One region of the Lysinibacillus sp. NPDC097279 genome, then DNA from elsewhere that is predicted to be linked to it. Evidence: riboswitches for the same ligand, from Rfam matches in the RefSeq annotation. Region 1 holds a riboswitch; each other region holds the start of a gene.
The links. Region 1 has a riboswitch for cobalamin ahead of ACIQ1H_RS03680 (energy-coupling factor ABC transporter permease). Riboswitches for the same ligand answer to the same signal wherever they lie in the genome.

Region 1 (8,274 bases):
AGCACATCCCCTATTGGTGCAAGTAAAAAGCCTACTGCTCTTAACTTTTCAGTAATCATCTCAGGCTCTGTCGTTGGAATTTTCAAATGAATTTGATGGTCTGGTGTATATTCCATCGTGCCTTCATCTCCCACAACTTCAGCTAACGTCATCATTTGCTGTGGCGTGAAAAATTTATTTGCTACCCCTGGACTAACAGCAAGTTCAAAAATCGACTCCATTTTTTGCTGGACTAACTTTGTTGTTGTCTTTGTGACAGTTGTTCCTTTCACCATGGCAAGTGCTGTTGCTGCCATTTCCAATGATGATTTTTCTGGTACTGTTACAGGCGCAGGTGCTACTGCAATACTACTTTTCATACGTCCTGCATTGGGATCTGCCGCAAAGTCTTGGCGTGCGGTACCTGTTTCTTGGTTCATTGCCCACGGTTCATTTTCTTCTCTTAAACGCTGATGTGGACGTAAAGGCTGTTTTTCATCTCCAAGTGTATATTTGCGCTGATAGCCACGTGGAGTAATCATTTTATTGTCATAGAAAAATGTCGATGAATTGCCAATAATTACTGTAGTTAACATGCCGATATCATGCTCGAGCATCTCTGCTAACGTTGTCATTGTTATTTCCTGACGATCTCGGTACGCACTTTTCACAAGCCCTACAGGCGTATCAGGTGATCGATATTCTAGTAAAATCCGTTGCGCTTCAACGATTTGACGTGTACGTCGACCACTTTTAGGGTTATATAAAGCAATAACAAAATCCGCCATCGCCGCAGCTTCCACACGCTTTGCAATTAAATTCCAAGGCGTTAAATGATCACTTAAACTAATCGTGCATGAATCATGCATAATCGGTGCGCCTAGCAAACTTGCACAAGAATTAATAGCAGAAATTCCTGGCACAATCTCAACTTCAATCCCTGTTGCTTCCGTCCAACCAAGCTCAATGAGGACTTCATATACAAGTCCAGCCATTCCATATACGCCCGAGTCACCACTCGAAATAACCGCAACAATATTTCCAGCCTCGGCTTGACGAACTGCTTCTTGTGCACGTGACACTTCTTCTGTCATGCCAGTACTCACAATCGACTTTGCACTTACTAAATCTTGAATGAGCTCAACATATGTTTTATAACCGATAATAAATTCACTTTGTTGCAATGCCTCTACAGCACGGGTTGTAATATGTTTGAAATCACCAGGTCCAAAGCCTACAACAAAAATCTTTCCTTTTTGCGCCATTTTCTACCCCTCTTTCACCTTGTCGATGCCTTTTATGGCTGTTGTTTGCGGGGTACGCTGCAACGTACCTTCTGTCAAAGTAAACACATGCTCACTATGTAAAGAATCATCGTTTAAATCTTTTACAAGCGTTCTACCATGCTCTACTGTTGGCACACGATACCAATTTCCCTGTGGATACGCGATTACAACACATGCATCTTTGCATCTGCCATTACAACGCGTTCTTGTTGTATGTATTTCCTTATCGAGTGCTAATTTCTCTATTTCATCTCGTATGGCCAACGTAATTTCCTCAGCCTCTTTTTTCATGCAACTACTACCATTACAAATAAAAAGATGTGTTTTCATGCCCTCTAAGTTCCAAGTTGTCATTGCTGTTCTCCCCTCATTGACTTTTAGGAAAAAGAAAAAACCTTTACTCAACATCGAAGAGTAAAGGTTTTATAGAAGCCAAAATAAAAACGAATATACACGTATCCGCTCTCGCTTCACTTCTCCCTCCGAAAAGTTTGCATATCATCAACTAAGCAGGTTTCCTGACTTAAGCTTCCTCTTACTTTCGCGCCTTCCCAAGTTTCCAGTGGCATTGCGATTTCATCAGCTATTACAGTAGCGGGGGCTGTATCGGATTTACACCGATTTCCCTATTATCTCGAAGTATTTCGAGCACTTAATGATGGATTTATAATTAAATTTTGAAATGAAATATTCATAAAAAGAGTATAAAACTGTTTCTATCATAGCCTATTATTTTTACTCTTTTCAACATTTCTTTTTTCATTTATTAGATTTTTAATAAAATTTCAACAAATATTCCGTTAAATTTGATTGATTCTCTCTTACATTTATCTGAATTTTCTAGAATGTAATTCTATTAAAAAATCTTTTAAAAAAAAAAAGAATAGCTAATGATTGGAAAAACATGTTACACTTCTTCGTGAAAACTCACAATTTCATCTTTTTTCGGTGTGAAGTGTATACATTTCGCTTAAAAGGGAAGCCGGTTTAAGTCCGGCGCGGTCCCGCCACTGTATGAGGGAATTTTATAGAAAATGTCACTGTCCAAAGGACGGGAAGGCCTATAAAATGTTGATCTTAAGCCAGGAGACCTGCCGAAAAAATCGTGATCGTTTCAACCTACGAGGATAGGTGTGCGGCTTAGCAAATGACCATTAGTATTTGCTTTTTCAGCTATGCACTTTTTCCTAGACGGAGAAGTGCTTTTTTTATTGCGCATCTTACATTCGAAAATGACTGTGAAGGAGGAATGGTTTTGAAATTTTCTTTTTGGAAACTTAGTTATTTCTTACTAGCTTTTTTACTAGTACCAAATCGAGCGTTTGCCATGCATATCATGGAAGGGTTTTTGCCGATTGAATGGGCGATTTTTTGGTGGGTCGTTTCGATTCCATTTATTATTTTAGGATTGCGTTCTATTCGTAAAACAATTGATGAAAATCCTGAAACAAAAATGATATTAGGCTTATCAGGTGCGTTTGCATTCGTTTTATCAGCACTGAAAATCCCATCAGTAACAGGAAGCTGCTCACATCCTACTGGTGTTGGTCTTGGTACGGTTCTTTTCGGGCCATTAGCAATGAGCGTAATTGGAACAATCGTTTTATTATTTCAATCTTTACTTTTAGCGCATGGTGGTATTACTACTTTAGGTGCAAATGCTTTCTCAATGGCGATTGTAGGTCCAATTATTGCATATTATGTCTTTAAAGGTTCTCAAAAAATTGGTCTTTCATTTTCTATCGCTGTCTTTTTTGCCGCGATGCTTGGGGACTTAGGTACTTATGTTGTCACTTCAGTTCAATTAGCACTAGCTTTCCCTTCTGAAGTAGGAGGCTTTATGGCATCATTCACAAAATTTGCAGGGATTTTTGCTTTAACACAAATTCCTCTCGCAATTAGTGAAGGGATTTTAACTGTTATCGTCATGAATTTCCTAAAAAAATACAACGTGAGCGAATTAAAGGCTCTTCGTGTTTTCTCAGCAAAGGAGGCACATTAAGATGAAGAAAAATATGTTACTACTTGCTGTCGTTGTGCTTTTAGCAATCATCCCCCTTTTCGTACAAAAGGGTGCAGAATTTGGTGGTGCTGACGGAGAAGCGGAAGCTGCAATCGGTGAAATTAATGCAGAGTATGAACCATGGTTTGAAAGCTTATGGGAGCCACCAAGCGGTGAAATCGAAAGCTTATTATTCGTATTACAGGCTGCGATTGGTGCTGGCTTTATCGGCTATTTTGTAGGCTATATGCGCGGCAAGCATAAGGAAGGTTAAACAATGTTACTCATTGATAAATATGCTTATATGAATAAACTAGCGACTGTTCATCCGTTAGAAAAAATGACGTTTTCCTTAGGGTTACTGCTATTATCGCTTATCGTGAAAGATGAACTTATTTCACTCATTACATTTATTGTAATGAGTGCTTTTATCATTTTATACGCAAAAATCCCCTTTTCATATTATGTAAAATTACTATTGTTACCAGGTTTTTTTCTACTATCTAGTTTAGTATCTATTTTGATTTCAATTGCGCCAAATTCAAGTATACTACCAGCACATTCCTTTGCATTTTCACTTAGTCATTGGACTTTTTTTATCGGTAATGCAAGTTTGATTACAGCACAGCAGTTATTGTTCAGTGTACTAGGTAGCATTAGTTGTTTGTACTTTTTAATATTAACAACATCGGTCCAATCTATTTGCCACGTATTACGTCAATGGCGTCTACCTGTTTTATTTGTAGAGTTAGTAGAGCTTACGTATCGATTTATTTTCATTTTTTTAAATAGCATGCAAAAAATCCATCTTGCGCAACAATCACGCCTTGGCTATCAATCACCAATGCAATGGCTTAGGTCGATTTCCATGCTCATTGCAGCTTTGTTTGCCGAAATGTTTCAACGTAGTCGCGAACTTAATAATGCGATGCAGGCACGTGGTGGCGAATCGGTCTATTGGCAAGATAGTGTACGATACAGCAAGAAAAATTGGGTTGGAATGGTTATTATTTTTTTATTCCTCATCTTATATGGAGGTTTTTTCTCATGACTGAACTTTATTTTGAGCTTCAACAGTTATCGTATGCCTATGCAGACGGTACTGAGGCACTAACAGATATTACATTACAAATTCCAAAGGGGAAAAAAATCGCCCTACTCGGTCATAATGGTGCTGGTAAATCAACATTATTCCAGCATCTAAATGGGATTTTAAAACCGACCGCTGGCAATATTACCTTTTGCAACGAAGCACTTAGCTATTCAAGAAAAGCATTATCAGCATTACGCCAACAAGTAGGCATCGTATTTCAAGATGCTGACAATCAACTTTTTTCAGGTACCGTAAAGCAAGACATCGCTTTCGGTCCATTAAATCTTGGCTGGTCACAAGAAAAAATCGAGGAAAAAATCGCCTGGGCTGTCGCACAAACAGAGGTCGAATCATTACTTGAGAAACCGATTCATTTTTTAAGTGTCGGACAGAAAAAACGTGTGGCGATGGCAGGTGTGCTCGCAATGGAACCATCTGTTTTATTATTAGATGAACCAACTGCTGGACTAGACAATTATTATGCTGCACAGCTTTTACATTATTTAGCTAAATTAGAAAATGGGCAACGAACATTTTTATTGGCGACCCATGATATTGCTTTGGCTTATGAATGGGCAGATCAAATAATTGTGATGGAGGCTGGTAAAGTTATTTATAATGGGGATCCTGTTGAATTGTTCTATCAGGAGAAGTTGCTTGAACTAGCGCATCTTGAACGACCTTGGGTTTTTGACATAGCTCTCGCCCTGCAAAATAAAAATCTTTTTGATAAGAATATACAGATGCCTCGTTCAAAAGAAGACTTACAAAAACTAATCGAGCATTTGGGTGACAGGCACTCAAACAATTTACAAACAATTTTATAAAAATTTATTGAGGAATGAAACTTTTCTTTTATCCATCCGTTATAAATAGTGAAATGTCATATTTTACTCAAGGAGGGAAAACAATTGAAAAACTGGGTGATGAAATCAATCGCTGTCGTAGCATGTTCTGCACTAATGGTTCCTGCTGCTTCTGCCTTTGCTGAAGCACCACAGAACCCAGAATTGGTGACAAGTATGCTCGCTAGCAAAAAAAAGCAAGCATTAAAGCAGTTCAACTATCAAACAGGAGGAAACGAATGGATTAGTCCCGATACGATTATCGTCAAACATTCGGGCCTTGCTAAGACCGTACATAGTAAAATTGGTTCAAAAGTAATTCGATCGATTCCTTCATTAGGCTACGAAGTGGTCCAACTAAAAAAAGGTGTAACATTAGAAGAGGCTTTTTCGTATTATGGCAAGCAAAACGGAGTTAAAAGTGTATCTCCAAGCTACAAGTATTATTCCTTTAATACGATTGTAGATCCAAAGAAAAAAGATATGTATCATTTAGACTTACTGCAAATTGATAAGGCTTTATCATTAGCAGGAAATCATGAGGTTAAAGTGGCAGTTATCGATTCTGGTGTAGATTATAATCATCCAGATTTGAAGTCTCAAATACTTCCACCATATAATGCTGCAACACCTGCCAATACTACCTTTTCTGACCCCCATGGGACACATGTAGCAGGCATTATTGCAGCTACTAAAGATAACGGGTTTGGTGGATACGGTGTTTTCCCAGCAGCAAAGATTCTTCCAATCGATGTCTTTAACGGCAAACAAAGTGCAAATGATTTCGTTATAGCACAGGGCATACTGCACGCCATTGAACAAAATGCCGACGTTATTAATATGAGTCTCGGTGGCTACGGCGAGTCCCCTCTTATGCAGGAAGCCGTACAAAAAGCAATCGATAAAGGCATTACAATTGTAGCTGCTGCAGGGAATGATTCAACAGATCATTACTCCTTCCCCGCTTCTTTCGAAGGTGTCATTAGCGTTGGTTCAACAAATAAACACAATAAATTATCAAGCTATTCAAACTATGGACCATCAGTGGACATCGTTGCGCCAGGAGAAGAAATTTATAGTACCGTTTATGATGAAAAAAAGGGATCCTCATTCACAGCATTTAGCGGGACTTCAATGGCATCTCCTGTTGTGGCGGGTGTAGCTGCACTACTAAAATCAAAATATCCTACTTTAAAGCCTCATGAAATAGAGGCAATACTCGAAATGACCGCAAAGGATTTAGGTGAAAGAGGCTACGACCTCACCTATGGACATGGCCTCGTCGACCCATTTAAAGCATTACACTTCGATTTAAACAACCTACCGAAGCGCTATTCTGAAACAAATGAAGAGCGTCTAAACAATGCCAAAGTGCTAGATAAAAATAGTAAAAATACCGAAAAAGGCGAGTTCAAGCTACCTGATGAAAGGAAATGGTATAAAATTGAATTAGATGCAGGTGAATATGCACAACTGTCATTAAAAGGAGCTAGCTACTATGACTATGCATTTGACCTATACTTCTACCCTACAGGTCAAAAAGATGAGTCAGAAACGATTAATGTAAATGATGTTCGCGCAGGAAAACAAGAAGGTTACCTTTATAAAGCAGATCAAGCAGGAACGCTTCTTATTGGCGTCAAAGATTATAATGGAAGCTATAGCCTAAAAGGTGCTTCTAACTTCATTTTCACAGCTGAAACGACGAAGGAATTACCTATCGATTCATTAGCAATAGACAGTCCATATAATATTCAACAGTTCCCATTTAGTACGGCGGGGGAAAATTATACTTTACTTTCAGAGGATCAACAAATCGACAAAGATTACTTTACTTTTTCTGTAACTGAACCATCTACATTAAAATTTGATTTATCAGGTATACCAGGTGTTACAGCATCAATGGAAATCTATCTAAAAAGTGAGTTGGATAGCATCCCAACAGACCAAGTAGATGATGAAGAACAGAATGAAATTGCCCCCTACCCAATACAAGCATCTTTCAGCTCCGAAAAAGGTGAAAATGCAAGTATCGTATTTGATGCAATCCCTGAGGAAGAGTATGTATTAAGCGTTTCCAATGACAACAGTGGCGTAATCTCAATCGATATTCTCCTTAGCGGCGGTATTGATAATGAGGAAAAATCGACCATTAATGAATCTATTATTCCTTACACGTTAAAAGGAGAAATTGTTCATCTTCCTGAAGATGAAGACGGACTTCCTTTGAATGAGCCAATTGTTGAAGACGATCTACCAAACAGTGAAAACGCACCAGCTCCATTAAAAGGAAAGAAACGGGAACGAGTAAATAATTTTTTAAATATAAGTATAGGTTCAGATTTTGAGGAAAATGGTATAGATGCTGACCTTATTATGGAAAATGCGATTCCTTATAATATCGGTGAAAGTCAAAAAGCATACTTCCAAACGGAATATGATGAAGATTATTTCGTATTTACCGCTCCAGAAGATGCGATTTATGGTTTCCAAATTAAAAAAGGATATAATCATAAGCCAGCCGCCACTTTATTGGAATATGATGAGGAAAAGAATGAATTGCTACCACTTTCTTCATTAACTAATGATCCAGGGCTAATTGGTCTACTTTACGGCATAACAATTGATGAAAACGATGCAAAAGCAATAGCACTGAAAAAAGATAAAACGTACGTTGTGAAAATTATCAATATTGGTGGCCGTTCCATCGAACCATATACACTATCAACAAGTAAAATGGTAGCTATACCTGATGACAAAAACAATGATATAAATTCAGACATCGATGCCCAAACACTTGTACCAGGTAAGGACTATCAAAATCATCTTCTCTATAACGATGATAAAGATTACTACTACTATAAACAGCGAGGGGAGGATACAGTTTTAAGTCTTCTGATATCTTCCGTACCTTATACAAATAAACAACTCAATCAGTTACCAAAAGAACTTCAATTTGACTTGAAGTTTTCTGGTTCAATTATCGAGGATACAAATGGCAATATGCAAATCGATGACGAAGAACTAGCAACAGAAATTCCGTTTGGACAAGGTGAAAGCTTATTTGAA
Region 2 (8,274 bases), 780 kb from region 1:
AGCTTTCAGTGTTTTCGATAGTAGAAAAACTCTTTTTATTACCTTGGGAAGTTATCCATTTTTCAAATTGAATACTTTCTACAGAACGTTCTCCATTATAAGTTTCTACGCTCATATTGTATTTCACTCCTTTAAACATTTTATTGTTCATTTACATAACACGACTTGTTTGATAATCCATCACTATTAGAAGGCTTGATTGAATAGAAGGCCTGAAGATGGTATTCAATTAAAAACACGTTGGTTGAAGTGTCATAATCCATTTAGTTTATGCAATTGTATCATACATTTTTACTAATTATTGGACTTTATTACAATTATAGAATAGAAAGTCAGATACTCAAAAATGAATATTATACTAAGAAATGTTAAGACATACATGAAAAAGCTACGAATGTTGTATCAACATTTCGTAGCTCTCATGTAAACATTATTTATATATGCTTATAGGTCATTTTTCAAAAGTCAGTCACAGTATTCTTTCGTAATAATAGATACACTGCTCACTCAACTTCATTCATATGCCTTATCTGTTTGTTCTTGCTTCTTTTTCAAATACTCCGCACGTATTTTTTCAATTTGCTGCTTTTTATCAAATTTGGCAGGCTTGTTTTTTTCATGATACTTTGCCACAGCTACCTTACCTTTAGTATCCAATTGATATTTCCCCAATTTGTTCACCTACTTTTCTTATCCTTAAAGAGAATTAATTCACCAAATATACTATACCTTATTTTACTGAGGTAAACCTTATTATGTACTGATAATCTTGCATATATCGGTAAAAACATTAAAAACTTTCGATTTCAAAAACTTTTAAGATCTTTACTTGCATCTACTTTACATGTTCTATCACTAATAAAAAAATGTCTTTTCGCTCCTGTAACCATCTTTGCATCCCTAGTCGTACCAATTATTAAAAGACTATCCTTATGAATCTTAGAGTACCATAACCAATTTTAAATAAAAAAATCCCCTGAGCATTTTTGCCTTTCAGGGGATTTATTTTAATAATGACGCTTATAAGGAAAAGTAATGTTTTTTCTTATACTATATAATTAAAAAGTTGATTGCTGTACTTGTTGACGTAATGTTTTGGCAGCAGTAACCATATGTGCTAGTGCTGCAACTGTTTCAGGTTCTTTTCTTGTTTTTAAACCACAATCTGGATTGACCCAAAATTGATTTTTGGATAATACTTGTAGGCTATCCTGCATGATACGTAACATTTCTTGTTCACTCGGCACACGAGGGCTATGAATATCATAAACACCCAATCCTATCCCTTTTTCATATGGATTGATTTGCAGCGATGCAATAAGCTCTCCATGACTGCGTGACGTCTCGATAGATATAACGTCAGCATCCAGTGCACTAATTGGCTCGATAAAATCATTGAACTCACAGTAACACATATGTGTATGAATTTGTGTTTCATCCTTTACACTAGCCGTAGCGAGTTTAAATGCATTCACTGTCCAATCTAAATATGCTTCCCAATGCTCTTTACGTAAAGGCAAGCCTTCTCGCAATGCAGGTTCATCGACTTGAATAATAGAAATGCCAGCCGCCTCTAGTGCCTCAACCTCTTTCCTTAGTGCAAGCGCAATTTGATAGGTCACCTCTTTTCGTGCAACATCGTCACGTACAAATGACCAGTTTAAAATGGTAACTGGGCCTGTTAACATCCCTTTTACATAGCGATTTGTTAAACTTTGTGCATAGGCCGTTTCTTTCACTGTCATCGGCGCTTCCCATGCAACATCACCGTAAATAATCGGTGGTTTTACACAACGAGAGCCGTACGAAACGACCCAAGCTTTTTCTGTAAAAGCGAAGCCTGTTAGTTTTTCACCAAAGTATTCCACCATATCTGTACGCTCAAATTCACCATGCACAAGTACATCAATATCTAAATCTTCTTGTATAGCAATCCACCTTTTCGTTTCTTGTGCGACAAAGTCAGCATATGCTTCATCTGAGATTTGTTTTTTACGCCATGCATTTCGCGTGCGCTTCACTTCATCAGATTGAGGGAAACTTCCAATCGTAGTCGTAGGGAATAGTGGTAGTTGCAGTGACTGTTGTTGAATAAGCTGACGACTATTAAAATCATTTTGACGTTCAAAATCCTCTGACGAGACCGTTTGCATTTCTTGTTGAACTGCCTGATTATTTCGTACGGGATGTTTCTTTAATGCATCAATTGCTTTCATGCTTTCAGAGATTGTGTGATTTGATGTGTGGTTTTTTTCTTTTAAATATTTAGCCACCTCTGATATTTCAGCCAATTTTTCATCAGCAAATGCAAGTGCATTTTTCAAGACAGGGTCTAGCTTTGTTTCAAGGGCGGTCGAAATCGGCACATGCTGTAAGCTACATGACGATTGAATCCATAACTCTTGGACACTAGCCAACTGTTCGATTGCCTTAATCGTTGTACTTACCTCTGCTAAATTTGCTCGCCAAATATCTCGTCCGTTAACAATACCTATCCCCAATACTTTATCCTGTGGAAAACCAAATTGGCGTAGTGCCTCCATATTTTTTGTATAGCCATGAACAAAATCTAAGCCAAATCCTTGTACAGGAAGTTCAATTAGTGTGTTATAAGCTGATAACGATTCAAAATAAGTTTGTAGCATAATATTGGCCTCTGGAACAGCGGCTGCTAATTGTGTATATATTTCTTGCACTAGTTTGACCTCAGCCTCTTCTAAAGTGGAGACTAATGCAGGTTCCTCTAATTGAACCCAGTCAGCACCAGCTGTAACGAGTTCTTGGATTACCTGCGCATAGAGTGGTAGTAATGCTAAAATAAAGGCAACTTGTGATACTTTATCGTAACCTTTTGTTAGCTTGCAAAATGTATATGGTCCGATTAGCGTTGGCTTTGCAGTAATGCCAAATGCATCTTTAACCTCAAGGAAATCTGTAAGTATTGTATTCTCTGTTAATTGTAGTGTTTGTCCTTCATATTCAGGTACAATGTAATGATAATTTGTGTTAAACCATTTAGTCATTTCACTAGCAACCGCTTCTTTATTTCCGCGCGCTACCGCGTAATACGTTTGTAAATCAACCTTTCCACCTTGCCAGCCAAAGCGCTTTGGCACCAAACCAAACATCATCGCTGTATCAAGCATTCTGTCATAGCGTGTAAAATCCCCTACAGTGACAATATCTATTCCGCTCCGAAGCTGCTTATCAATACGTGCAAGACGGATTTTTTTAATTTGTTGTAAGAAATCTTCTTCTGTAAGTTCATTTCTCCAAAACGCCTCTAATGCCTTTTTCCATTCACGGTCTTCTCCTATATATGGATAGCCTACTACAGTTGTGGTATACGTCATGTTACATCTCTCCTCGAATTAAAATAAAAAAAACCATCTTCCTTTTCGGAAAATGGTAGTTATTGTAAATCTAATTAGCTATGACGAAGCGATACGATAATGTATTAATTGTCGTATATATTCGTTAGTCGCACAGTGCCAATTCGGTCACATCTCACCACCTATTTCCACGTAGGTTATTTGGTGTGTACTAGACATTGGCAGGTCTCCTGGCTTCTCATCAACACGCCTCACAGCCTTCCCAGTTCCCCAGTGGCATTTGTGATTTACTCCGATTTACAGTTGCGGGACAGCGTCGGATTTACACCGACTTCCCTTTTAAGCCAAACTTTCATTTGGCACCAACTCTTACACAATATTCAATTATGCTCTTACTATAGCATATATTTTTCTGAAAAGTATAACTTTTATAAAGTTTATACGCATATTTTCAGTAGATTGTTACATGAGGAGTAATTTAATTGATTCCAATATAATAAAAAATATACTAAAAAAGGTATTTTAAGAAATTTGTAGAATTATATAGTTATTACAAGAAATAGCGAGGAGGAATACTATGATTGTCGGTTTACATCATGTACAACTTACAATTCCTAAAGGCTCTGAGGAGCAAGGAAAAGCATTTTATTGCAATGTACTGGGGTTAAAAGAAATAGAGAAACCAGCATCTCTTAAAGGGCGTGGTGGTTTTTGGCTACAAGTAGGTAATCAAGAAGTACATGTCGGCACAGAAGATGGCTTTGATCGACTCACAACGAAAGCACATATTGCTTATCATGTAGAAGATGTAGCACATTGGAAAAGGATATTAACAGAACATCAAATAGAAATACTTGATTCTGTTGCAATTCCGCATTTCGAGCGCTTTGAATTTAGAGATCCTTTTGGTAATCGAGTAGAAATTATTCAGCCGATTTAAAATGAAAAAGCAGCCATCTTGCTAATGGCTGCTTTACTATTTATAATTTAAAGTGCTGAACTTCTTTGTTTAACTTCTCTGCCATCGATGCTAAATGATCTGTATTTTTTGAGATTTCATCCATCGTCGCGACCGTTTGATCGATTGTTGCGGTCGTTTGCTCTACCCCTGCGGCAGATTGCTCAGATATTGCTGCTATTTCATCGATAGAACGGTTAATTTGTTCCGTTGTTGTGGAAATACCTTGTAAGTTTTCTGTGATGCCTTGAATATTACTAAACATACTATTAACGGCTGAAGCAATTTGTTCAAAGGTTGTATTTGTAGTCGTAATTTGCTCTGTGCCCCTTTTTACTTCTTCATAGCCCGTTTGAAGTGATGCTGTAACGCCAACTGTTTCATTTTGAATACGTCCCACTATAGATGAAATATCCGTCACAGAATAGGATACTTGTTCAGCAAGCTTGCGCACTTCATCGGCCACAACCGCAAAACCTTTGCCTTGCTCCCCTGCCCGTGCAGCTTCGATTGCAGCATTCAATGCTAATAAGTTGGTTTGGTTGGCAATATCATCAATAACAGAAACTAATTTAGAAATTTCTTGTGATTGCCTATTTAAGCCTTCAACATTTGCAACAGCCTCTTGGACGATTTTATCAATAGCAAACATTTGCTGTGTTGAAGTATTCATTAAATGTTGTCCACTTGCTGTAAGCTGCAAAACTTCACTCGAATAGCCTTGTAAATCTTTACCTTGTATATTAGCCTGCTGAACATTTATTTTAAATGTCTCCATCATTTGAGCTAAGTCTCCAGCATTATGTGCTTGTGATTCAGAACCACCCGCTAATTCAAGCATTGTGAGGGCAATTTGTTCTGCACCTGTTTTCACTTCTAAAGAAGATTGTGCAAGTTGTTCACTGTTGGCAGCAACGTTCCCAGAAACCACATTTATCGAACCAATGATTTCATGGAGCTTACGATTTAATGCATTTGTCGATTGCACGAGTAAGCCGATTTCATCCTTCATTCTTTCAGGCAATGGAGGCTGACTAATATCACCATCTGCCATTTGCGAAATTTTTTGTACGACTGCTTTTATCGGATTGGCAATCATATGCGCTGATATGTAAGCGGTTACAATTGCGACGATAGTAGTGATTATACCTATCATTAAACCTATATTCATCGTTTGCTTCGATTGAGCGATCATCTCCTGCCCAAGCTTATTAATAGAAGCTTCTCTTGCACCTGCAAGCTCCTCGTACCCCTCTCTAATTTCTACTGCAAGACGATCAACAGAATTAAGGTTTTGAATAGCTGCTTCTATATTTCCTTTGTCATATTCAGCAAATACATCCGTTTGTACAAAACTTCGCCATTCTCTTGCTTTTTCAACCGTCTTCGATAAGCTTTTATCTGTCGACAATTCATTTAGTATTGTATTGTTTTCTTCTGCGATTTTAATATAATCATCAAATTCTTGTTTATATTTTTGATCTCCCGTAAGTACGTAGCTTTTCGCAGCAGTTGTTCGAACACTAATCGTGGATGATAACTTTTCACTGGCTGTTAACCACTGTAACTCTTTATTGACAATTTCCTCTCCAGCACTAATTACACGTTTATTGGCGAAAAAGCTATAGGTGTTAAAACAAGCGATGAAAAATACTACAATAAAAAATGCACTAATAATTTTAGCTCTAATTGTTTTGAACCTAAGTTTTTGTAACATACTATTTTCCCCTTTCGTTCGTGAAATTATTTAAATTTCTACTATTAAACAACATTTCCCGTCAACTTTTGCGGCAACGTATTCATCTATTTCTACCTAAATATAACATATATTACCTATCACACCTATGACTCTAACTATGTATTTCACACTTTTTAATAAGCAAAAAAATCCCCATAATACGTGCTTTTATAAGTATTCTTCCACTAATAAAGTTATTTTTATATCATTCCTTACCCTTATTTTGATTTCTCTATTTGCACATTGCCTACAAGCTTTTCAATATTATCGAGGTACATTATTTTTATTACTATATTTTTAAAAAAATTGGGTTGGCATGCATTGTTAGCCGTATGTTTCACAGGTTTTATTTATCAAACTGAAACATTTGTAATGAAACTGTAAATTCAAGCGATAAAGCCTTTTATATCAAGGTTTACAGATATGTCAATGCTCACTGTGGTAACATTTACCTCACAGAAGCCCTACTTTTTCATGCTACGATTATTGCAACAGCAAGCAAACAGATATGATTTTACTGCTCGCTTACAGGAGGTAAAAAGTATGAAAAAAAATTTTTTAAAAACTACACTAGCATTGTCGATTGGTTTGAGCTCATTTGGAATCGCTCAAGCATCCTTTGAACCAATCAAAGTGGAAGCTGCAACGACAAATGCACAACATAATGACCAAGCTGTTGCAGCGAAGGCAGATCAACTTATTCAAACAGGGAAAAGTTTAATTGGTAAGGCCACATACAGCAATTCAGTGTACAAGTCTACATATCCTTACAAGTTTTCTTGTGCTTCATTCATCATGTATATTTTTGAAAAAAATGGAGTTGATATTGGGACGTATAATGAAAACTATATGATTCAGCAAGGGACATATGTTCCTAAAAGCCAATTACAAAAAGGCGATTTAGTATTTTTCAAAAGTAAAAAAACAGGTACAGATCCCGACCATGTAGGCATGTACATTGGAAATAACAAAATTATTCATATGGCTGATTCGAAACAAAATATCGTCATTTCAGATATGGGCAGCAAACCTTATTATACTGACAACTATGTATCTGCACGCAGAGTATTACCAACATTACTATCGGCTAACCCTGCAACAAAAGGTGATAAAATTGTTGAAAATGCCTTAACTTATAAAAATAAAGTAACGATAAGCTCAATAAATAAAGAACAAAGCTTACGTTTTACAGCACCTGGTTTCGTAGAATACGTTTATCGTAAGAGCGGTGTAAAACTTAGCACAACAAACTTAAAAGAACAAATGGCTAAAGGAACTACGGTCTCTCGTGCCAATTTAAAAAAGGGCGACTTAGTGTTCTTTAATAGTGTGAAAGGGTCAAAAAACCCATCCCTTGTAGGTATTTACGCTGGAGATCAACGTATCATCATTCCAACTTCAAGTGGTGTTACTACTAGAGTACTCTTTGTGGATTACTATAAAGAGCATTATATAACAGCAAAACGTGTATTTTAAGTAATCAATGGCTCTGTGATAACACGCTGTCTACAATTGCAAGAAAATAAAACATAGCATACAAGCATGGTATAATCATGCTGTGTATGCTATGTTTTTGATATATAAAGCGGCACCTTTCATTTTGCAAAGTGTCATTCTCTATGCATAGAAAGCCTTGCTTCGCTTAAAGGTAACTGATGATAAGTGGTCGTTAGGACTGAAGTCTATATTTGCTTTAATTGGTTAGCAAATTCAATCATCGATCGACTAGACATCGGGCCCTTTATTAATACAATTGTATCTTTATCAAGTTTTGGTTTAAGTATTTCTAATACACCTGTAACATCTTTGAATATATGAACCTCTGCCGTTGTTCCATCTTTTTTTGCTTGTGCTGCGATATCTTCTGCTCTTTTTCCAATTGTCATAAGCATTTCAATATTTCTCTGTGCCACCATCGAACCAATCTCACGATGATACTTTTCTTCGAAAAGACCCAATCGCTTTATATCACCTAATATAAGGATTATTTTTTTATCTTTTCCTATCGTATCTAAAACCTTCAAAGCAGCTTCAACTGATGTTGGGTTATTTGTCCATGTATCGTCTATAATGGTACTTTCACCGATACCAGTTGAAAATTCTAGGTGCCTTGCCATCGGTTTAAATGTTTTTAAACGCGAGATTGCAGTTTGGATAGACAATCCCATTTCCTTTATAGCTGCGATAGCTGCTAGTGCATTATACACTTGATGTTCTCCGTAACCAGGTACAAAAATAGTATATTT
Region 3 (8,274 bases), 350 kb from region 1:
TTTAGAAGATTTATCGTTAGTCGTTCATACAAATCAAGATACTAATAAAATATTAGATTTAACAAAATATGTAAAATATGAATACGAACACTTTCTTGAAAGTGTGAAAGAATTAAATGACTATCATTTAAATTGGCACCCACGAGGCAATGGTCATCAATTATTGCTTCAACTGATCGAGCAATTACAAATTTTAAAGAGTAAACCTGGCACGGTTCTTGTTGATTTTACGAATAGTAATGGTTATGTAATTGTGGAATCGGCAAATAGCTTTGTTGCGAAAGTAAAGAAAGCTTTATAGGAAATATAAAAGGCATCGAGATGTTCTCGATGCCTTCAGTTATTTTTATGGAGAATAATATTGATAGATATTGCGGATAACTTTTGAAAACGCCGGTAAAAGCCTAGGAATCGCCGATAGCACCATTGAAAACGCCGATAAACCACTAAAAAGAGCTGTGGTGCTATAGAAATGTGTGTAGTTGCTTAATTACAAGCAATGCATCGCTTCTTTTGCGTCATACCAAGGAACTGAATAGCCCTTACCTTTCGCACAAAAAATACTAGACGATGAATAGTCGGGATCTGCCTGTTTATTGTAATTGATGTGCGCTATTACTTCTTCACTATTATGGCATTTATCATAGCCATCAAATTGTAACGATATTGATCCTTTGCCATTCGTGTAAGCAGCGAAAGTAGTACTATAATGCATAAATGTTGCAACAGGAACGCGTCCTGTTAATGTTACTTGTTCCTCTGTTAAGACGGGTGCATCAAATGTACCGTCTGCTTGCTGGATATCGTTCATCATACGACCGATAAATTCATTCGATGCTTTTAATTTGAAGCGATAATATGGTTCAAGTACGATATTTTCAGCTTGTTCCAACCCTTGTCGAAGTGCACGGAAAGTTGCTTCGCGGAAATCGCCTCCCTCTGTATGTTTGATATGGGCACGTCCTGTCAAAAGGGTGAAGCGTATATCCGTAACGGGGGAGCCTGTTAAAAGACCGTGATGCTCTCGCTCAAATAGATGTTTTTCAATTAGTCGTTGATTGCCAACTGATAAATCATCAGCATGACAAGCGTTAACAAACGTGTTTCCTGTACCTCGAATATTTGGCTCCATTAATAGGTGTACCTCTGCATAATGTTTTAACGGCTCAAAATGACCGTATCCTGTTACAGTTGTTGCAATTGTTTCCATATATAAAATTTTAGGTTCACCAAAAGTAATAGTAAGTGAAAATCGATTTTTTAACACTTCAGCAAGCACTTCAAGCTGAATAACACCCATAATATGTACATGGATTTCTTGGAACTTCTCATGCCATACGACGCGCATCGACGGTTCCTCGGCTTCGAGCAAACGGAATACTTGTAATACTTCCTTTATATGCTGCTGCCCATCATACTGTACTTTAGCTTGTAAAGTCGGCACTAGCTCATATGGTTGAGGAGTCAGTGTACTACCTAAAATATCACCGATTTTTGCTAGACTTAGCCCCTTTACAGCGAAAATTTCTCCAGCTTGCACTTTTTGTGTTGTGACAAAACGACTTCCATTATATAAGCGGATTTCAGTTACTTTTTCAGTCATATCACCAAATGTAAAGTCTTGGCGTGTATGTAAAGTTCCTTCTAAAGCTTTGATAAAGGTTAAACGTTGCATGCCATCATGACGGATTTTAAATACTTCACCTTGAAATGGTCGTTGATGGTCGAATTGCGTTTCTGTAAGTAGGGGTAGCTGTGATAAAAATTCTTTTATTCCAATATCCTTTAATGCAGCACCAGTAAAGCAAGGAAATGCTTGCTCTTGTTTAATGAACTTTTGTAACTGCAATAGGCATGTTTGTGCATCGAGAGTTTCTGTCAAAAAGGCATCGAATAGTTGTTCATCACGCTCAGCTAGCCACTCAGCAATGTGGTTTGGTACGTAATCTGCACACAATGGATCGTCGATTAAAAGTACGTGCTCCGAACATTCTTTTTGAAGCTGTCCCATAACGGCACCCACATCAGCACCCTCACGATCTATCTTATTTATAAAGAAGAAGGTTGGTACGTTATATTGGCGTAGCAATTGCCACACTGTTTCAGTATGAGCTTGTACACCTTCTACAGCGCTTACGATAATGATGGCGTAATCCATTACACGAATTGCGCGTTCCATTTCAGGTGAAAAGTCGACATGCCCAGGCGTATCTATTAACGTATAGATATCACTTCCAATTTCCATCCGCCCTTGTTCGGCAAAGATGGTAATGCCACGAGCTTGCTCGATTGAATGATTATCCAAAAAAGTATCTTGATGATCGACTCTTCCGCGCGTTTGAATACTATTCGTGTGGAAGAGTAGTTGTTCACAAAAGGTTGTTTTTCCTGCATCGACATGTGCGAGCACACCAATCGTTTTATACATAAAAAATCCTCATTTCTATTTTTCCTATACGCTCATTGTAACAGATTCAGCTAAAAAACATTTCGTGTTTAATAGTGCTCGTTCATGTTAAAATAGTAGTAAATAATTCATAATTATTAGTTATGGATTTTTTTGTGTGATTGAAAACAAAAACTAGTTCTGCTAGGCTATTTTTATAACTTAATACTGCTATATATTGGTGCAAATGGTTTTTGCCATTTGCTTAAAAGGGAAATCGGTGTAAATCCGATGCTGTCCCGCAACTGTAAATGGGGAGTTTATACAACAGTCACTGTAGTTTAACTATGGGAAGACGTATAAATGTTGAACCTAAGCCAGGATACCTGCCAATATGTATTTTTTACTTAATACCACGAGGATGGGAATAGTGATTGGTTCATTAACCATTGTTTTTTCACTATGTCGCCCTCTTGGAAGCAAGAGGGTTTTTTTGTGTCTTTTTGAAGAATAGTAGCATGATGAGTTTTCAATTTATATTAAGAAAAGTCAAGAATAGCCCATGATCAGTAGCTAAGAAGTCTTTGATTTCTTACTATATAATGAAAAATTACAAACTAAAGGAGAAACAAACATGAAGAAATGGAAAGGCATGTGGTTAGTTCTTGCCATTGCACTATTAAGTATTTTAGGGGCATGTAGTGCAAAAAATGATTCACAAAGTGAAAACATCGAACCAGCACAAACAGGAGCAAAAGAAGTAACCATTGAAAATAATGAGACGACGCAAGTTTATAAAGATGCACCGAAAAAAGCGATTAGCTTAAATCAACACGTCACAGAAATAATGCTTGCACTAGGCTTAGAAGATTCAATGGTGGGTACTGCCTATTTAGATGATAAAATTTACGAACCTTTACAAGCAGCTTACGATAAAGTACCAGTGATAGCTGAGCAATACCCGACAAAGGAACAAGTCATTGATAGTGAAGCAGATTTTTTATACGCTGGGTGGAAAAGTGGTTTTAGTGAAAAGGGTGTCGGTACACCAGAAGAATTAGAGGCACTTGGTATTCACACCTATTTACATACTTCTTCAAGTATTACAAAACCAACATTAGACGATATTTTTACGGATATCCGTAATATCGCAAAAATCTTCCGTGTGGAAGAGCGCGGTGAAGCATTGATTGAACAGATGACAAATGATGTTGATGCTGTACGTGCAAAGTTACCAAAAGAGGATAAAGAATTACGTGTTTTAGTTTACGATAGTGGGGATAAGGAAGTTTTTACAGCGGCACAAAACTTTATGGATGAACTTGTCACAGTCGCGGGCGGTCAAAACATTTTTGGCGATGTCGAATCGGGCTGGACAACAGTTTCGAAAGAAGAAACTGTTGAACGCAATCCTGAAGTGATTGTCGTAATTGATTATGGTTCCCAAACTGCAGAAGACAAAATTAAATTCCTGAAAAGTGACCCAGCATTAAAAGAAACAAATGCTGTGAAAAATGAGCGCTTTGTCATTTTACCACTTTCAGCCGCTTCAGAAGGGGTTCGAGCTGCAGAAGCTATTGAAATTTTAGCAAAAGGTTTTTATCCTGAAAACTTTTAAATAACAATCAAAAGAGCTAGCTATTTGCTAGCTCTTTTTCATAAGGAGCACAAATGATGAATGCCTTTCATTCGAATATACCAGATCGAACATTTGAAAAACTAAATGTTAATGGAAACTTTACACGCCTTGCAGTAAGTCCAGGTATTATCAATAAGCATTATACACCAGCTCAATTTCAAAAAATTGCAGAGATTGTCGGTGAAAGTGGCGCAATTAAATATTCAGCTTCCTATAGTATTCTTTTATCTGTCCCAACTAAAAAAGTAAAGGAAATTATCAATGAGCTTCAAGCAGTGGGCTTATATATTGCTAAGCAAGGTCCCATCGTCGCGATAAAAGCTTGTGATTTTTGTGATGGGGATAAAATGGATGCGGCTGAAATAACAGAACAACTATACGAAGCACTACAGGAAGAAACTGTACCGTCTAGACTACGGTTAAATATTAATGGCTGTGCGTCTGCCTGCTATAATGCTGTATATGATGATATTGGACTTGTTTATCAAAAGGATAGCTTCGATGTTTACTTAGGCGCCGTGCCGATGGGGGCCCATGCAAAGGCGGGTACACTATTTGCTAAAAGGGTGTCAGTACAAAAAATAGAAAGCTTTCTAAAACAAATCATTGAGCTGTATCAGAAACATGCCCGCCCAAATGAACCTTTCTATAAGTTTTATCGTAGAACAAATAGCGCCGAATATTGGCAAGCATTAAAGGGAAAGTGATTCAACTTAGTTTATTTCTGCTTAGAACATAAGTTTCACAGCTTAATAGAGATGATGTGGAATTTCTGCATATACGAAGAAGAGAGCTAGCTAAATGCTAGCTCTTTTTCAAATGGTAAACAATATGAGCCAAGACAGCATTTAGTTGTGCAGTTTAATGTTTTTATGGGGAAGTATAAGTCTGAGCGAATTGTAAATTAGATTAAAATAATCAAAAATAGGGAAAGATAAGGACGGCAATCTAAAAATAGGGGGCGAAGAAATGACGACAATAAACGCTCATAAAAACAAACAAGTTTATGTAAGTCGTAATTTACTGTCAGGGTTTTTATTTGGGATAGGTCTAGTAGCTTTTATAGACGAGACTATTTTTCATCAACTATTTCGCTGGCATCATTTTTATGATAAGTCGACAACGGATATTGGCTTAATTTCTGATGGGATATTCCATGCGATTAGTTGGTTTGCAACTATCGCAGGATTATTTTTACTTGCAGATATTCGTCGTAAAAGTGGTTTTTGGTTGAAGAGATGGATGGGTGGTTTGATGCTAGGAGCAGGCGGCTTCCAATTATATGATGGGATTATTCAACATAAACTAATGCGAATACACCAGATTAGGTATGTAGAAAATGTCATCATCTACGATATCATTTGGAATGTCATTGCAGCTATTATCCTCATTATAGGACTTTATCTTACCGTTCGCACTAGCAACAACAAAATAAAAGCAGAGGCTATTACTAATGAGCGCTAACCATCATCAAATAGCCGAGGGTAGTCATAGTCAAAATCTTTTCGGAATAATACATCCTCAACTAATTTTTCTTATTGTATTTATTACTATATTATTATTGTATATTTTGGCCGCAGTGATGACGAATCGTAAATATAAAAAATGGCCCCATTATCGTATTGCAAGCTTTATTTTAGGGGTTTTATTGGCGATTCTTGCTGTTGTGGGTCCTTTAGCGAATCGTGCTACGATAGATTTTACAGCACATATGTTTAGCCATTTACTTTTGGGTATGCTAGCACCGTTACTTATTGCTCTCGCCGCACCAATGACCCTATTACTTAGAACTTTAAGCACCCGATTAGCGCGGAAACTTTCAAGTATTCTAAAAAGTTGGCCTGCAAGGATACTTACGCATCCAATAATCACTTCCTTACTGAATATCGGTGGTCTTTGGATATTGTACACGACTAACCTATATTCATTAATGCACGACAATAGTCTAATACATCTATTTGTCCATTTCCATGTATTCATAGCAGGCTATCTATTTACAATTTCTATTATCTATTTTGATTCTGTAAATCACAGGAAATCCTTTATATACAGGGCCATTGTCTTAATTATTGCATTAGCAGGACATGGAATATTGTCTAAGTATATTTATGCTCAACCTCCTAAAGGAGTTCCGATAGAACAAGCAGAAATCGGAAGTATGGTTATGTACTATGGTGGAGATGTAATTGATGCCATAATAATTTTTATCCTTTGTTTGCAATGGTATAAAGCAGTAAGACCAAGAAATCATGAACTGCCAACAGTAAAGGCACATTAACAGTGAATCAAAGAAAGAGTGACTCTAGCGGAGTTACTCTTTTTTAGTGTAGTTTTTGATGTTTCTATTATTGAGAATTTTTAGTTCAGTTATTAAAATAAAAATATAATCATGTGGTTAAATACTATCATAATGGTTCATTTTCATAACTCTAAGTTTTGTCCTCCATTTTCGCTAGGCGTTTTCCATGAGCATCCAGATTTTACTCGAACAGCTAACATTCTAATATCCCAGTCTAGCCTTTTGATGAGCCATAATAATGGTATTTTACCTAATAAAATATCGAAAGGGGTTAAGATTAGATGAAAAAAATAGGTTTGTCCTTTGTTGCAATGTCAGTTTTAGTTTCTTCACTCTTTTTTGGGGATGGTACAAAAGTTTTTGCAACGACAGGAGAAGAGTCATCTTTGACAGATAAAGATCTTTTAAATGCTGGTGAACAGTTAGAATCTTATATTTATTATGAGGACGGAAAACCGTTTGTTAATATTGAAAAAGTAAAATTAGATGGCTTAGCAGAGGAATATATTGAAATTAGTTTGATGGTGAATCACATTAGTAAGAGTTACGCTAACTATCAAGCAAACACTACAATGATTACAAGAAAAGGGTTACCTATTTGGGGGAATTGGTGTGGTCCTGGACATGGTTCTGGCCCTCCACAAGATGTATTAGATAGAGGTTGTCAAATACATGATATGTGCTATGAAGATAAAGGGTATTTTAGCTGTTCATGTGATTGGGAGCTTGTCGCTTATATAGATAGAAATTTTCATAGAATGGGACTTAAAGAAAAACTAATTGCTTCTGCGATAAAAATATATTTTAATAAAAACTTATGTAATCCGTTGAAATAAGGAATGGTTAAAATGGTGAAAGCATTAGCTGTAAGTACGATTATTATTTCTTTATTACTTTGGGTACCGAATATTGTGTTTCAAAAAGCATCAACTTTATGGATTTTCACGTTTGTATTATCAGGCATAGGTATTGTCTTAGCTGCATGCGTTAAATCTAAAATTTTAATTATAGGGAATATCATCACATTCTTAAGTTTTTTTATCCTAATGTTTTTAGGTTATATTTTTGTTTTTTTAACAAAGTAATGGATACTTGCTTCAAAAAAAGTAGACAAAGTTGAATAACTCGACTTTGTCTACAGTCTAATAGTGACTTGATGTAAGTCGCTCTTTTTTAGTTTAATTTTTCAATAAAAACAACTTTTAAGTAATTGAATTCAGGATGTTCACGTGGCACGCGGAAATCCTTTGGTAAACCGTATTCCTCAACGATTTTATAACGCGTATTTGTTTCTTTAAACGCTTGGTCAATAAAGCCTTTGAACTTTTTCATGCCAAAGCTTGCATTGTTTGTAGACGCAACAATAATACCATTTTTTTCGGTAATAGCAATTGTATCCTTTAATAACTTTGGATAATCCTTTGCAGTTGAAAACGTCATTTGTTTTGTTCGCGCAAAGCTAGGCGGATCTAATACAACTAGGTCGAATTTTAACTGATGACGCTGTGCATATTTGAAATAATGAAATACATCCATTACTTTAATGTCCTGTGCCTCATAGTCAATATTATTGACACTAAATTGCTCGATTGTTTTCGCTAAACTCCGTTTGGCTACATCGACACTCGTAGTTTTTGTTGCACCACCAAGTGCTGCTGCCACAGAGAAAGCACCTGTATAAGAAAATGTATTTAACACGGTTTTATGTTGAGAATAGCGTTCACGGATGGCAAGTCGCACTTCACGTTGGTCGAGGAAAATACCAGTCATGGCACCATCATTTAAATGTACAGCATAGTTCATACCATTTTCCTTCACGATAAGTGGGAATTCACCAGGTGTACCCATAACAAAATCGTCCTGTTCAATATATTGCCCTTTACTATCAAAACGTTTTTTCTCATAAATGGCTTTAAAGTTGACTGTTTCTGCAAGTGCCTCATAAATGGC

Region 2: another riboswitch for cobalamin. It lies ahead of metE (5-methyltetrahydropteroyltriglutamate--homocysteine S-methyltransferase); the one in region 1 lies ahead of ACIQ1H_RS03680 (energy-coupling factor ABC transporter permease).
Region 3: another riboswitch for cobalamin. It lies ahead of ACIQ1H_RS05665 (ABC transporter substrate-binding protein); the one in region 1 lies ahead of ACIQ1H_RS03680 (energy-coupling factor ABC transporter permease).

What each region holds. Positions count from the first base shown of each region.
Region 1 covers NZ_JBIWDA010000001.1:759,710-767,983, reverse strand. The annotation lists gene cobJ (precorrin-3B C(17)-methyltransferase) at 1-1,244, opposite strand, end outside; gene ACIQ1H_RS03685 ((2Fe-2S) ferredoxin domain-containing protein) at 1,248-1,619, opposite strand; cobalamin riboswitch at 1,757-1,936, opposite strand; cobalamin riboswitch at 2,195-2,378, shown strand; gene ACIQ1H_RS03680 (energy-coupling factor ABC transporter permease) at 2,521-3,267, shown strand; gene ACIQ1H_RS03675 (energy-coupling factor ABC transporter substrate-binding protein) at 3,269-3,541, shown strand; gene cbiQ (cobalt ECF transporter T component CbiQ) at 3,545-4,318, shown strand; gene ACIQ1H_RS03665 (energy-coupling factor ABC transporter ATP-binding protein) at 4,315-5,187, shown strand; gene ACIQ1H_RS03660 (S8 family peptidase) at 5,272-8,274, shown strand, end outside.
Region 2 covers NZ_JBIWDA010000001.1:1,542,377-1,550,650, forward strand. The annotation lists gene ACIQ1H_RS07770 (alpha/beta hydrolase fold domain-containing protein) at 1-115, opposite strand, end outside; gene ACIQ1H_RS07775 (hypothetical protein) at 514-672, opposite strand; gene metE (5-methyltetrahydropteroyltriglutamate--homocysteine S-methyltransferase) at 1,059-3,353, opposite strand; cobalamin riboswitch at 3,536-3,714, opposite strand; gene ACIQ1H_RS07785 (VOC family protein) at 3,910-4,272, shown strand; gene ACIQ1H_RS07790 (methyl-accepting chemotaxis protein) at 4,313-6,007, opposite strand; gene ACIQ1H_RS07795 (C40 family peptidase) at 6,572-7,504, shown strand; gene ACIQ1H_RS07800 (UDP-N-acetylmuramoyl-tripeptide--D-alanyl-D-alanine ligase) at 7,711-8,274, opposite strand, start outside.
Region 3 covers NZ_JBIWDA010000001.1:1,108,173-1,116,446, forward strand. The annotation lists gene ACIQ1H_RS05655 (hypothetical protein) at 1-301, shown strand, start outside; gene ACIQ1H_RS05660 (GTP-binding protein) at 491-2,428, opposite strand; cobalamin riboswitch at 2,609-2,794, shown strand; gene ACIQ1H_RS05665 (ABC transporter substrate-binding protein) at 3,021-4,004, shown strand; gene ACIQ1H_RS05670 (precorrin-3B methylase) at 4,058-4,732, shown strand; gene ACIQ1H_RS05675 (DUF2243 domain-containing protein) at 4,995-5,489, shown strand; gene ACIQ1H_RS05680 (cytochrome c oxidase assembly protein) at 5,479-6,303, shown strand; gene ACIQ1H_RS05685 (phospholipase A2 family protein) at 6,606-7,160, shown strand; gene ACIQ1H_RS05690 (hypothetical protein) at 7,173-7,409, shown strand; gene ACIQ1H_RS05695 (class I SAM-dependent rRNA methyltransferase) at 7,498-8,274, opposite strand, start outside.